2 regions of the Priestia sp. YIM B13491 genome follow, and region 2 is predicted to be linked to the other one. Evidence: a T-box and tRNA genes for the amino acid it is inferred to sense, from the RefSeq annotation. Region 2 holds a T-box; the other holds one or more tRNA genes.

Region 1 (5,281 bases), on a different contig from region 2:
AATTCATAAAAGCGCCTCCCTTCCATCAGAAAACAAATTCGGTACCTTTAGCTTGTTCATAAAACCTCGTTTTCATTAATGCTTCTCTCGCATTAAAAAGAGATTGAGACATAACAAAATCACGCCAATCTAAAGACGGACGAATGGAGTAAATAATCGAGTATAGATCACTTCTTGAAGGGAAATCAACTGCTAGAAACAACTAAACTAAAAAGATCCGAACGATTCATCATTCGGATCTTCTTTCAACTAACATACTGTTGTCCTAGCTCTGTTTCTTCGTTTTTACTCTTTAATTAATCCTTTTTTCACTAAGAATTGATGAGCAACTTCTTCAGCCGTTTTTCCTTTCGCATTTACTTGATAGTTCATTTCACGCATTTCGTCATCACTGATTTTACCGCCCAGTTGATTTAAGATTTTTTTCAGTTCAGGGTGCTCTTTTAGCGTATCTTCACGAAGCACAGGCGCTCCTTGATACGGAGGGAAGAACTGCTGATCGTCTTTTAAGACTTTTAAACCAAACTGTTTGATTTCAGGGTCCGTTGCGTAAGCATCAAGCATGTTAATATCGCCTTTTTCTACAGCGCGATAGCGAAGCTTCGGCTCCATCGTTTTAATATTCGGGAAGGTAAGGCCATATTCTTTTTGAATGCCTACATAGCCGTCTTCACGATCTTTAAACTCAAGCGTAAATCCTGCTTTTACTTTATCTGTTGCATTTGCCAAATCTGAAACAGTCGTTAGATTGTTTTCTTTGGCAAATTCTTTTGTCACGGTCAATGTGTACGTATTATTAAACTTCATTGGATCTAAATAGACAAGGCCGAATTTCTTTTGAAATCCTTCTTTTGCCTGCTTGTACACCTCTGTTTCATCTTTGCTGTCCGGCTGTTCCTTTAGATGCGTCACAATGGCTGTACCCGTATATTCAGGGTACAAATCAATTTCCTTGTTACGCAGAGCCTCAAATACAAATACCGTTTTCCCAAGCGACGAACGAAGATTTACTTTCATATCGGTTTGATCTTCAATTAATTCTTTGTACATATTAATTAAAATATCTTGTTCTGCACCAATTTTCCCTCCGATAACAAGGTCTGGTTTTGTTGCGCTCATCGCTGCAAACGGAGAAACAAGAATGAGTATTAATACGAGGATCATAATAAACGAGCGTTTTTTGGACCCTTTTTTAGCTGAGTGTTCAATCGTTCGCAGAATTCCATCAAAAATAAGCGCTAATAATGCTGCTGGAATGGCTCCTAATAAAATCAAACTATTATCGCTTCGGTCAATACCAAGCAAAATTAAGCTTCCGAGTCCGCCCGCTCCGATAAGAGCCACGATTGTTGCTGTACCAATAATGAGTACCATCGCTGTGCGAATTCCGGCCATAATGACAGGAAGCGCTAGAGGAAGTTCTACTTTAATTAATCGTCTCCATGAGTTCATCCCCATGGCTTTGGATGCTTCAATTAAAGATGGGTCCACTTCTTTAATTCCGGTATATGTATTTCGTACAATAGGAAGAAGCGAATATAAAAACAGTGCAATAACCGCGGGAAAGGTTCCAATTCCGACAAGAGGAATCAGTAATCCTAATAAAGCGAGTGAAGGAATGGTTTGCAGTACGGCTGTTACACCAATGATCGGTTCAGCAATGCGGTCATGCCTCGTTAAGTACAGTCCGAGCGGCACTGAAATTAATACGGCGATAACAAGGGCCAGTACTGAAATTTGAATGTGTTCAAGAAGAGCTTGAAACAGTGCATCTCCTCGTTGATCTAATAATGTGCTTAGTGCATTCATTACAGCGTTCCTCCTTCTTTCGTTTTATCAGAAAGAAACGCTAATAGAGTTTTGCGCGTTACAACGCCAATGCGTTTGCTCCCTTTTTTCACGGCTATTGCTTCATGGTCGTAAAGGGCGTCCATTGCCTGCTGAACAGTGGCGGTTGAAGCTAGCTCTTCAGTAGGTTCTACGTCTGGCTGTTCACTTTCTTTGACAAACATATCCAATGTCTCAAATAAAGCATTTCCTTGATTTCCAATAAATGTTTTTACAAATTCATTTTTAGGCTTTTGAATGAATTCCTCTGGGGTTCCAACTTGAACAATTTCCCCGTCTTTCATTAGGCAGATACGATCTCCAAGCGTCATCGCTTCGCTCATATCGTGCGTAACAAATACAAATGTTTTTTTGATTTTTTCTTTTAAGCTAATAACATCTTGCTGAAGCTGTTCGCGGCTTAACGGATCGAGGGCACTAAAGGGTTCGTCCATTAAAATAACGGGGGGATCAGCTGCGAGGGCACGTGCTACACCTACACGTTGCTGCTGGCCACCTGAGAGCTCAGACGGCTTTCGGTTTCGATACTGCTTTGGGTCTAGTCCTACCAAGGTAAGCAGTTCATCAATGCGCGTTTTGATTTTGTTTTTCTTCCAATGCTTCATCTCGGGTACAATGGCTATATTTTCAGCGATGGTCATATGAGGAAAAAGAGCAATCTGCTGCAGAACATAACCAATGTTCCAGCGCAGCTCATGTATGTTGTGGTCCGATACGAGCTTATCTTTTATGTATAGTTCTCCTTGGGTAATATCATGAAGACGGTTAATCATTTTTAAGGTGGTTGTTTTCCCACACCCACTCGGACCAATTAAAACGAAAAACTCTCCTTCCTTAATTTCTAGATTAATATTTTTCACGGCGGTCGTACCGTCTGGATATTGCTTTGACACATTCTTAAACGTAATCAAATTATCGTTCACACTCCCTGTTGAAATTTAACCCCTAGTTTCGTGTACCCAACACTTAGAGGCAATAAACATTCTTTTAAGAATATTTCTAAATATGATTCATAAGACATAGTGGAAAAGATACACATATTTTCTCACAGCCTCCTAGTAAGGCTATCAAACTGTTAAAGTTTTCACAAGGCAGGAAAGAATAATTTGGAGAATAATTTTAAAGCCGACACAAATAAAAAAACCTTCTTTCAACAAGAAAGAAGGTTTTTTAGTATGCTAGCGACAGGGATCGAACCTGCGACCTCTTGCTTACCATGCAAGTGCTCTACCTACTGAGCTACACCAGCGTCTTGGAAAATTATATCACGTTTAAATTCATTTAGGAAGCGCTTTTTTAAATTTTTTATTGATATATTCTCTAATTTGCGTCTTCTGAAATTCTCACTTTCTACAAAGTTCCATATTTTATGTTAGAACTCCTTACATAAATTGTGTGAATTTTCTTTTTTTATATTACCCTTAGTAAAAGAGCTTACAAAAGAAGGGAAGAAAATAGATGGAACAACAACCAACCATGACAAAATCAAAAACGGCAACTCCCTACCCAAGAGACTGCACGTTCAGCCTGGAAGATTGGACGACGCTCGCTAAGTATTGGTACCCCGTCGCACGCTGCAGTGATGTAACAGAGAAACCAACGTCCGTAAAACTGCTAGATGTAAATCTAGTTCTATACCGTACCACACACAAAGTAGTAGCGGCTCGTGATTTATGCGTTCACCGAGGCACCCCGCTTAGCATGGGCTGGGTGGAAGATGATGAAATTGTCTGTCCTTACCACGGCTTCCGCTATGCAACGGACGGCGCATGCACGTCGATTCCAGCTCACCCTGATGCCAACATTTCTCCCCGCCTGTGTATGGCCGTCTATCCAGTTATTGAACGATTTGGATTAGTGTGGACTTCCCTGACAGGAGAACAAGATAACCTGCCTTACTTCGATGCGTGGGAGGATCCTGATTTTCAGCAGATTGTTTGTCCGAGCTTTGATATCATGGGTTCGGCCGGTCGTCAAATGGAAGGCTTTTTAGACGTAGCTCATTTTGCCTGGGTTCACACGGACACATTTGGTGATCGAAACAACGCCTTTGTGCCTAAATATAAAGTAAGCGATACAGATTATGGGCTTCATGTAGAATATACAAGCACCGTGAGCAATTATTCCAAAGAACAGCAGCATTTAAATCCACCTGATTTTAAATGGCTTCGCGTCTTTGATGTTTATCCGCCGTTTACAGCTACGCTAAAAGTATACTTCCCAGAAGGCGCAGAGCTGTGGATTATGAATGCAGTCTCTCCTATTTCAGCCCGCGAAACACGTTTATTCGCACCAATCGCTCGAAACTTTGACAAAGATTCTCCCGTTGAAGGTGTGTATGACTTTAACCTTCGGGTCTTTGACGAAGACCGTGAAATGGTTGAAAACCAAAAACCTGAAGACTTGCCTTTAGACCTGCAGATGGAAGCGCATATTATGGCTGATCAAACGTCCATCGGCTACCGGAAATTATTAAAGAAAATGGGCTTAAGCTTTAGATATACAAGCTAAAGAAATCCCCGCTGTCTCAGCGGGGATTTCTTTTTCATTTAGCAAACTGCTCGCGTCCTGCTTTTTCCTTTACCACTTCATCTTCACTTGCCGGCATTGCGCGTTTCATAAACAATGAAAGAATTAAGGCAACCACCACTAGTACTACTGAGACGGCAAACGCATCGTTAATCCCTTGTACCATTGCCTGCATCCCAATCTGTTCTTTCATTTGAGCTGCCCCGGCTGCGGTTGTATTCGCTGCTCCCGCTCCGCTCATTGCATCTTGAGCGAGCTCTTTTGCATGCGTAGCTGTACGGTTTGACATCACCGTTACTAAAAGAGCCGAACCAATAGCTCCCGATACTTGTTGAAGCGTGTTATTCATCGCAGTACCATGAGGATTAAAGCGCTGCGGCAGCTGATTTAATCCGTTTGTCATAACCGGCATCATCACCATAGACATTCCGAACATGCGAAGCGTGTAAAGCGTAATGAGCGTTGTATACGTCGTATCAAGCTCTAAGTTACTGAAGAAATACGTCGTAACGGCTGTAATCGTTAGACCCGTTACAGCTAGTGCACGCGCTCCGAATTTATCAAATAATTTCCCGGTAATCGGTGACATCACGCCCATTAGCAGCGCACCTGGAAGCATTAGTAATCCTGAATGAAGCGGAGAAATGCCTCGTACCGTTTGAACATAAATTGGCATTAGCAGCATGGCTGAGAATAGTGCCATTGTGATCACCATTGAAATCGTTGATGATAAAGCAAACATTGGATATTTAAAAATGCGGAATTCAAGCATAGGTGTTTTAAGCTTGAACTGACGCGTAATAAATAAAATCAGAGCCACAGCTCCTACGATAATCGTGCCGTACACTTCCACAGAATCCCAGCCTTTATCCCCTGCCGAGCTAAATCCGTATAGAAGTCCTCC
Region 2 (5,281 bases):
ACTTGAAAAGAAGCTACTCAAAAAACCGAAAATTTCTATAAATGATACGGATTATATTCCAGTCATGAACATTATTGAAAACAATACAGATCAGTTTGTTGGAAAAAAAATCGAAGTCAGTGGCTTTGTATACCATGAAAAAGGATTTAAAGATAATCAATTTGTTGTTGCTCGTTTTGGAATATCTTGTTGTGCAGCAGATGCATCTGTATACGGCTTATTATCTACACTAGAAAATGCCTCAACATTAAAAAAAGATACTTGGGTTCATATAAAAGGAATTATACAAAAAACTACGTATAACGAAGAAAATGTCCCCTATATTCAGGTTCAACAGATTGAGTCCATTGACCAGCCTGACAATCCGTACGTATATGAACTTTATCAAGGTGAACAACTGATAGGCCCTGAAGAATAAAAAGACTATAAGATATATGTATGCTACCAAGGGCCAACTACACGTAATTTATTCGTTATGTTAGATACTTGGGAAATACAATGGTGTCTAAAAAACTATACTTTTAAGGACTGTAAAATTTCTTATTCTATTTAATAAGTGGAGAAACGTTCTCAAAGGAGATTAACTTTAATTTTACATAGAACAAGAACAATTAATGCGAATCTCAGCGCTTTAATTTTTTTGATTTTTACTATCATCGATCCTTCAAGATCCTGTTACCATAAACATGATTATTAGAACAAAAAGAAGGTTCCTTGTCGAATGTTAAGGAACCTTCTTTTTGTTCATTATCTCAGTTTCTTTTCAACAATTTCATCCTGAAGTTTTTCAATAAATTTATCTAAATTGAACGTTTCAGACTTTTCCTCTCCGTGTTTTCGTACATTTACGGAGTTACTTTCCATTTCCTTATCTCCTAATACCAAAATATAAGGAACCTTAGCCACTTGAGCTTCTCGAATCTTATATCCGAGCTTTTGTTCTCGATTATCTAATTCTACTCGAATTCCCTTCTGTCCTAACGTTTCTTTAATTTGTTGTGCATATTGCTGGTGAGCTTTCAGCGATACGGGAATAACCTTTACCTGTACAGGTGCCAACCATGTTGGGAAGACACCTCCAAAGTGTTCAATTAAAATCCCAAAGAAACGGTCAAGAGATCCAAAAATTGCACGGTGAATGACAACTGGACGCTGTTTTTCGTTCTTTTCGTTAATAAAATTCAAATCAAATTTTTCTGGAAGCTGGAAGTCTAATTGAATTGTTGCACATTGATGACTTCTTTTTAAGGCATCTTTAATATGAAAATCGATTTTAGGACCATAAAATGCTCCGTCGCCTTCATTCAGTTTATAATCAAAGTTCAATTTTTTTAATACGTTTTCTAAAGAGCTTTCAGCAAGTTCCCATAAGCTATCTTCTCCCATTGAGTCTTCTGGTCGAGTTGAAAGTTCAATATCATATTCAAAACCAAATGTTTTGTAGATATAATCGACTAATTCAATGACCGATTTAATTTCACTTTCAATTTGTTCAGGAGTAACAAAGATATGAGCATCGTCCTGACAAAACGTACGTACTCTTAATAATCCATTTAGAGCCCCACTGAATTCGTGACGGTGAACTTGACCGAATTCTCCCATTCGAATGGGTAAATCTCTATAGGAATGGAGCTTATTTTTAAAGATAAGCATATGACCAGGACAGTTCATGGGCTTTAATGCAAATTTAGCGTTATCCACTTCTGAAAAATACATATTATCCTTATAATGATCCCAGTGACCAGACTTTTCCCATAATTGTTGATTCATCATAAAAGGAGTACGTACTTCTTCGTAATTATGCTTTTCTTGAACGGATCGTAGGAATTGCTCCAGCTGATTTTTAACCATTTGTCCTTTAGCTAGATAAAAAGGCATTCCAGGTGCTTCATCAGAAAACATAAATAATTCTAGTTCATTTCCCAATTTTCTATGGTCTCTTTTCGCTGCTTCTTCTAGAAACATCAGATACTCATTTAACTGTTTTTGAGAACGAAAAGCTACGCCATATACACGTTGTAACATTTGGTTGTCGCTGTTACCTCTCCAGTATGCTCCTGATACTTTTGTTAATTTAAACGCCTTAACCATTCCAGTAGAAGGAAGATGTGGGCCTCGACATAAATCGAAAAATTCCCCTTGTTTATAAATCGTAACTGTTTCATTCATAGGAATATCACGTAATAACTCCAGTTTCAACTCGTCGTTTATCTCGCTAAATATTCTTTCAGCTTCACTACGTGTCACTTCAGTACGTTCAATAGGATGATTTTCATTAATAATTTTCTTCATTTCATGTTCGAGTTGTAGTAACTCATTAGAAGCAATCGTTGTAGAAAGATCCATATCGTAATAAAATCCATCTTCAATAACTGGTCCTACCCCTAACTTCACATTCTTATGTACTCTTTTTACTGCCTGAGCAAGTATGTGAGCTGTTGTATGCCTCATAATTTCTAGACCTTCGTCAGAATCTACTGTTAAAATTTCGATTTCTGCATTTTGATTAATGGCTCGATGCAAATCATACAATTCTCCATTTACTTTACCCGCAATAGCTTTCTTCTTTAGGCTAGAACTAATGGATTCTGCAATAGCATGTAATGTAATACCTTTTGAAAATTCTTTCTCATTTCCATCTAAAAAACGAATTTGAACCAAATCTTTACTCATGATAACCTCTCCTATTTAAATAAAGTCAAAAAAAAAACATACTCGTCCCTAAGTAAGGGACGAGTATGTTTTCACACGTGGTACCACCCAAATTCCCATCAATATAAATATATCAATGGCTCTGGTGCTGTAACGTCGCAAACGTTATTAATTACTACTAGTTCACTAATAAAGCTCCAAGGTGGTAAATTATCTTTCTTTCTTAAGGGCTCACAGCCAAAGACCCTATTCTCTGTAAAGAAGTGTAAAAATAATTCATGTCCTTTTCGTTGCTTACCTATTTATTTTTGAACATAAAAAACCGCACTCATCCCTCTAACAGGGACGAGTGCGGTCGTGGTACCACCCTAATTTTATAAAACACTACAAGTGTTATATTCTCAAAAAGATAACGGATTTCCCGATTGCGGTTACTCTATCTACATATTTCCCCACAATAGCTCCAAGGTGGTAAATTATTTCTCTTTCTTAAGGGCTCACAGCCAAAGGCCCTATTCTCTGTAAAGAAATATAAAAATAATTCGTGTCCTTTTCAACGCTCAACATGTTCATTTCCAATAAATAGAATTATAATTTATATTATTTGTAAATGTCAATACTTAATTCTAAATATGTAATTAATTAGAATTAATTTATGTTTCAGATATGCACGTAAATTTCTCCCTAAAAACTAATTTAGAGGAGCTGGCATATGCATAAAAAATGAGACCTACACAAACATAAAGTAATTTACGTAATCCTATTTCGTTGAGTTAGAAAAATAGCAAAATAAAAAGCAACCCCGACATGGCGGACGAGGTTGCTTCTTCATGATTCAAACTTAGTGAAGAATCATAGCATAGCACCATAACTAATAATATCATATCTTTACCATATATACTATATTTTACATATGTCGCATATGAATAAAAGGTGCACTTTTTATTCATCTATTTGTCACTCAGCCCGAGGCCAAACATTGATAAATCAAGGATGTATAAAAAGCTGCATAAACCATAAAAAGAGAACTCAACAAACCCCTTATGCGGCAAGGGGTCTCTTTGATGATGTCTTCCGGAAAGAGGTATTATGTTAAGTATGAGTATAAAGATAAGTTATACCAATCAAAGGTTGTCCAGTTCAAGTCTGTTTAACCAGTTATGCACTAATTCATTAAATACATCAGTTTGTTCAATTTGTAGGTTGTGACCAGCCATATCAAGCACTGCAAAAGTGGCCCTTGGGTAATCTTCGATTAGTTGCCACGCATCCTGATAGCCCACTACATTATCCTGACGCCCTGTTATAATGAGTGTGGGATGCTCAAGTTTAAATGAAATATCAAAGGTAAAGCCATATCCATTTTGACGAATGCTGTTTACAAATTCATGATTTGTTTGTTTAGAAGGAAGTAAAATTTCATTTTGAAACCTCTCCCATTCAGTTTGACCTTGGACTACCCCCATGGAACAAAATTCATCAGCCTCCTCTGGAGACAAACGTGATATCAAGTCGTTGTCTTTCTTTAGAACAGTCTGTTGGGGCACCACTCTTTCATCATGTTCAGGTATAATCAATGGTGCCATTAGTAGTAATCCACGAACTTTTTCCTGACGTGAATGAACTATACCTCTGGCAATGTATCCTCCATATGAATTGCCACAAACAATAAACTGTTGGTCAGGTATAATTTCGTCCAAAAGACATAATATCGCTTCTAAAATATTATCAGAGTTCTGAATAGATAATTGAGGCTCGGAATTGCCCATCCCTGGTAAGTCTATGTATATTCTCTTCCAATGGCTTCGTTTCTCGAATAACGGTTCCATTGCATTTAACATCACTTGATGGTCAAGTGTCCAACCATGCAACATAACGATGGGATATCCATCTCCAATTACTTTATGGTAAATCGACAAATTTCTTTCCCCTTTCTGTGTATGCCAAATGTATCTGCATGAACATTTGATGTTCCCATACATATATTGTAATCTTAACAAAATTTCTTTTGAAAATGGATTTATTTTGATCATTGTATAACCATTAGTTTATTGGTTTATATATTAATCTGTATTAATATCTAAAAAAGAGAAAAAGAGCACTGGCAAATGATTATGTGCTCTTTTTCGTTCCTGTAAGCTACACTATGTTAACTAGACTCGCATATGATATTCATTCAGTTCTCTCTTTATAATGTGTTAAAATGTAATTATAAGGAAAAAGGGAGATGTTTATATGTTTACAGTGGGGATCGATGTTAAGAAAACAGAAAAAGAATTAATCATAAAATGGCAACTTGCTAAATTTAATATTGCACTAGAGGATATTATTGAAGTTACGGAAGATGATACATATGGCGGTAAAGAAGCTGATGCAATCCGTATAGGTCCTCCATATGGAACAACTGATCGAATCTTCATTAAAACTAAGAAGCAAGATTATATACTTTTCACTACAAACAGGGCAACAATCTTAAACAGAATACACTCATAATCAATAATTTTTATGTACATATAATGGCCATATCTAACCGTAGATGTGGCCATTAATATTTAGCTTTACTATCGGGAATTTATATTGTGGTAACTAAATATAGCTTAATTCGGGGCAAACAGAAAATTTAATTTAC

Evidence for each region. A T-box is a leader RNA that pairs with one kind of tRNA and senses whether it is charged. The one in region 2 lies ahead of thrS (threonine--tRNA ligase), so its partner is inferred to be a tRNA-Thr.
Region 1: it encodes a tRNA-Thr, which carries the amino acid that the T-box ahead of thrS (threonine--tRNA ligase) is inferred to sense. The anticodon was not compared.

Annotation. Positions count from the first base shown of each region.
Region 1 is NZ_JBHZOR010000001.1:957,924-963,204, reverse strand. Features, by position in the region: gene ACFX4E_RS04910 (YwaF family protein) at 1-7, opposite strand, end outside; gene ACFX4E_RS04905 (ABC transporter permease/substrate-binding protein) at 286-1,809, opposite strand; gene ACFX4E_RS04900 (ABC transporter ATP-binding protein) at 1,809-2,759, opposite strand; tRNA gene ACFX4E_RS04895 (tRNA-Thr) at 3,025-3,097, opposite strand; gene ACFX4E_RS04890 (aromatic ring-hydroxylating oxygenase subunit alpha) at 3,307-4,359, shown strand; gene ACFX4E_RS04885 (DHA2 family efflux MFS transporter permease subunit) at 4,394-5,281, opposite strand, start outside.
Region 2 is NZ_JBHZOR010000010.1:40,125-45,405, forward strand. Features, by position in the region: gene ACFX4E_RS24370 (TIGR03943 family putative permease subunit) at 1-418, shown strand, start outside; gene thrS (threonine--tRNA ligase) at 748-2,673, opposite strand; T-box leader at 2,726-2,952, opposite strand; T-box leader at 2,991-3,218, opposite strand; gene ACFX4E_RS24380 (alpha/beta fold hydrolase) at 3,777-4,571, opposite strand; gene ACFX4E_RS24385 (SunI/YnzG family protein) at 4,888-5,145, shown strand.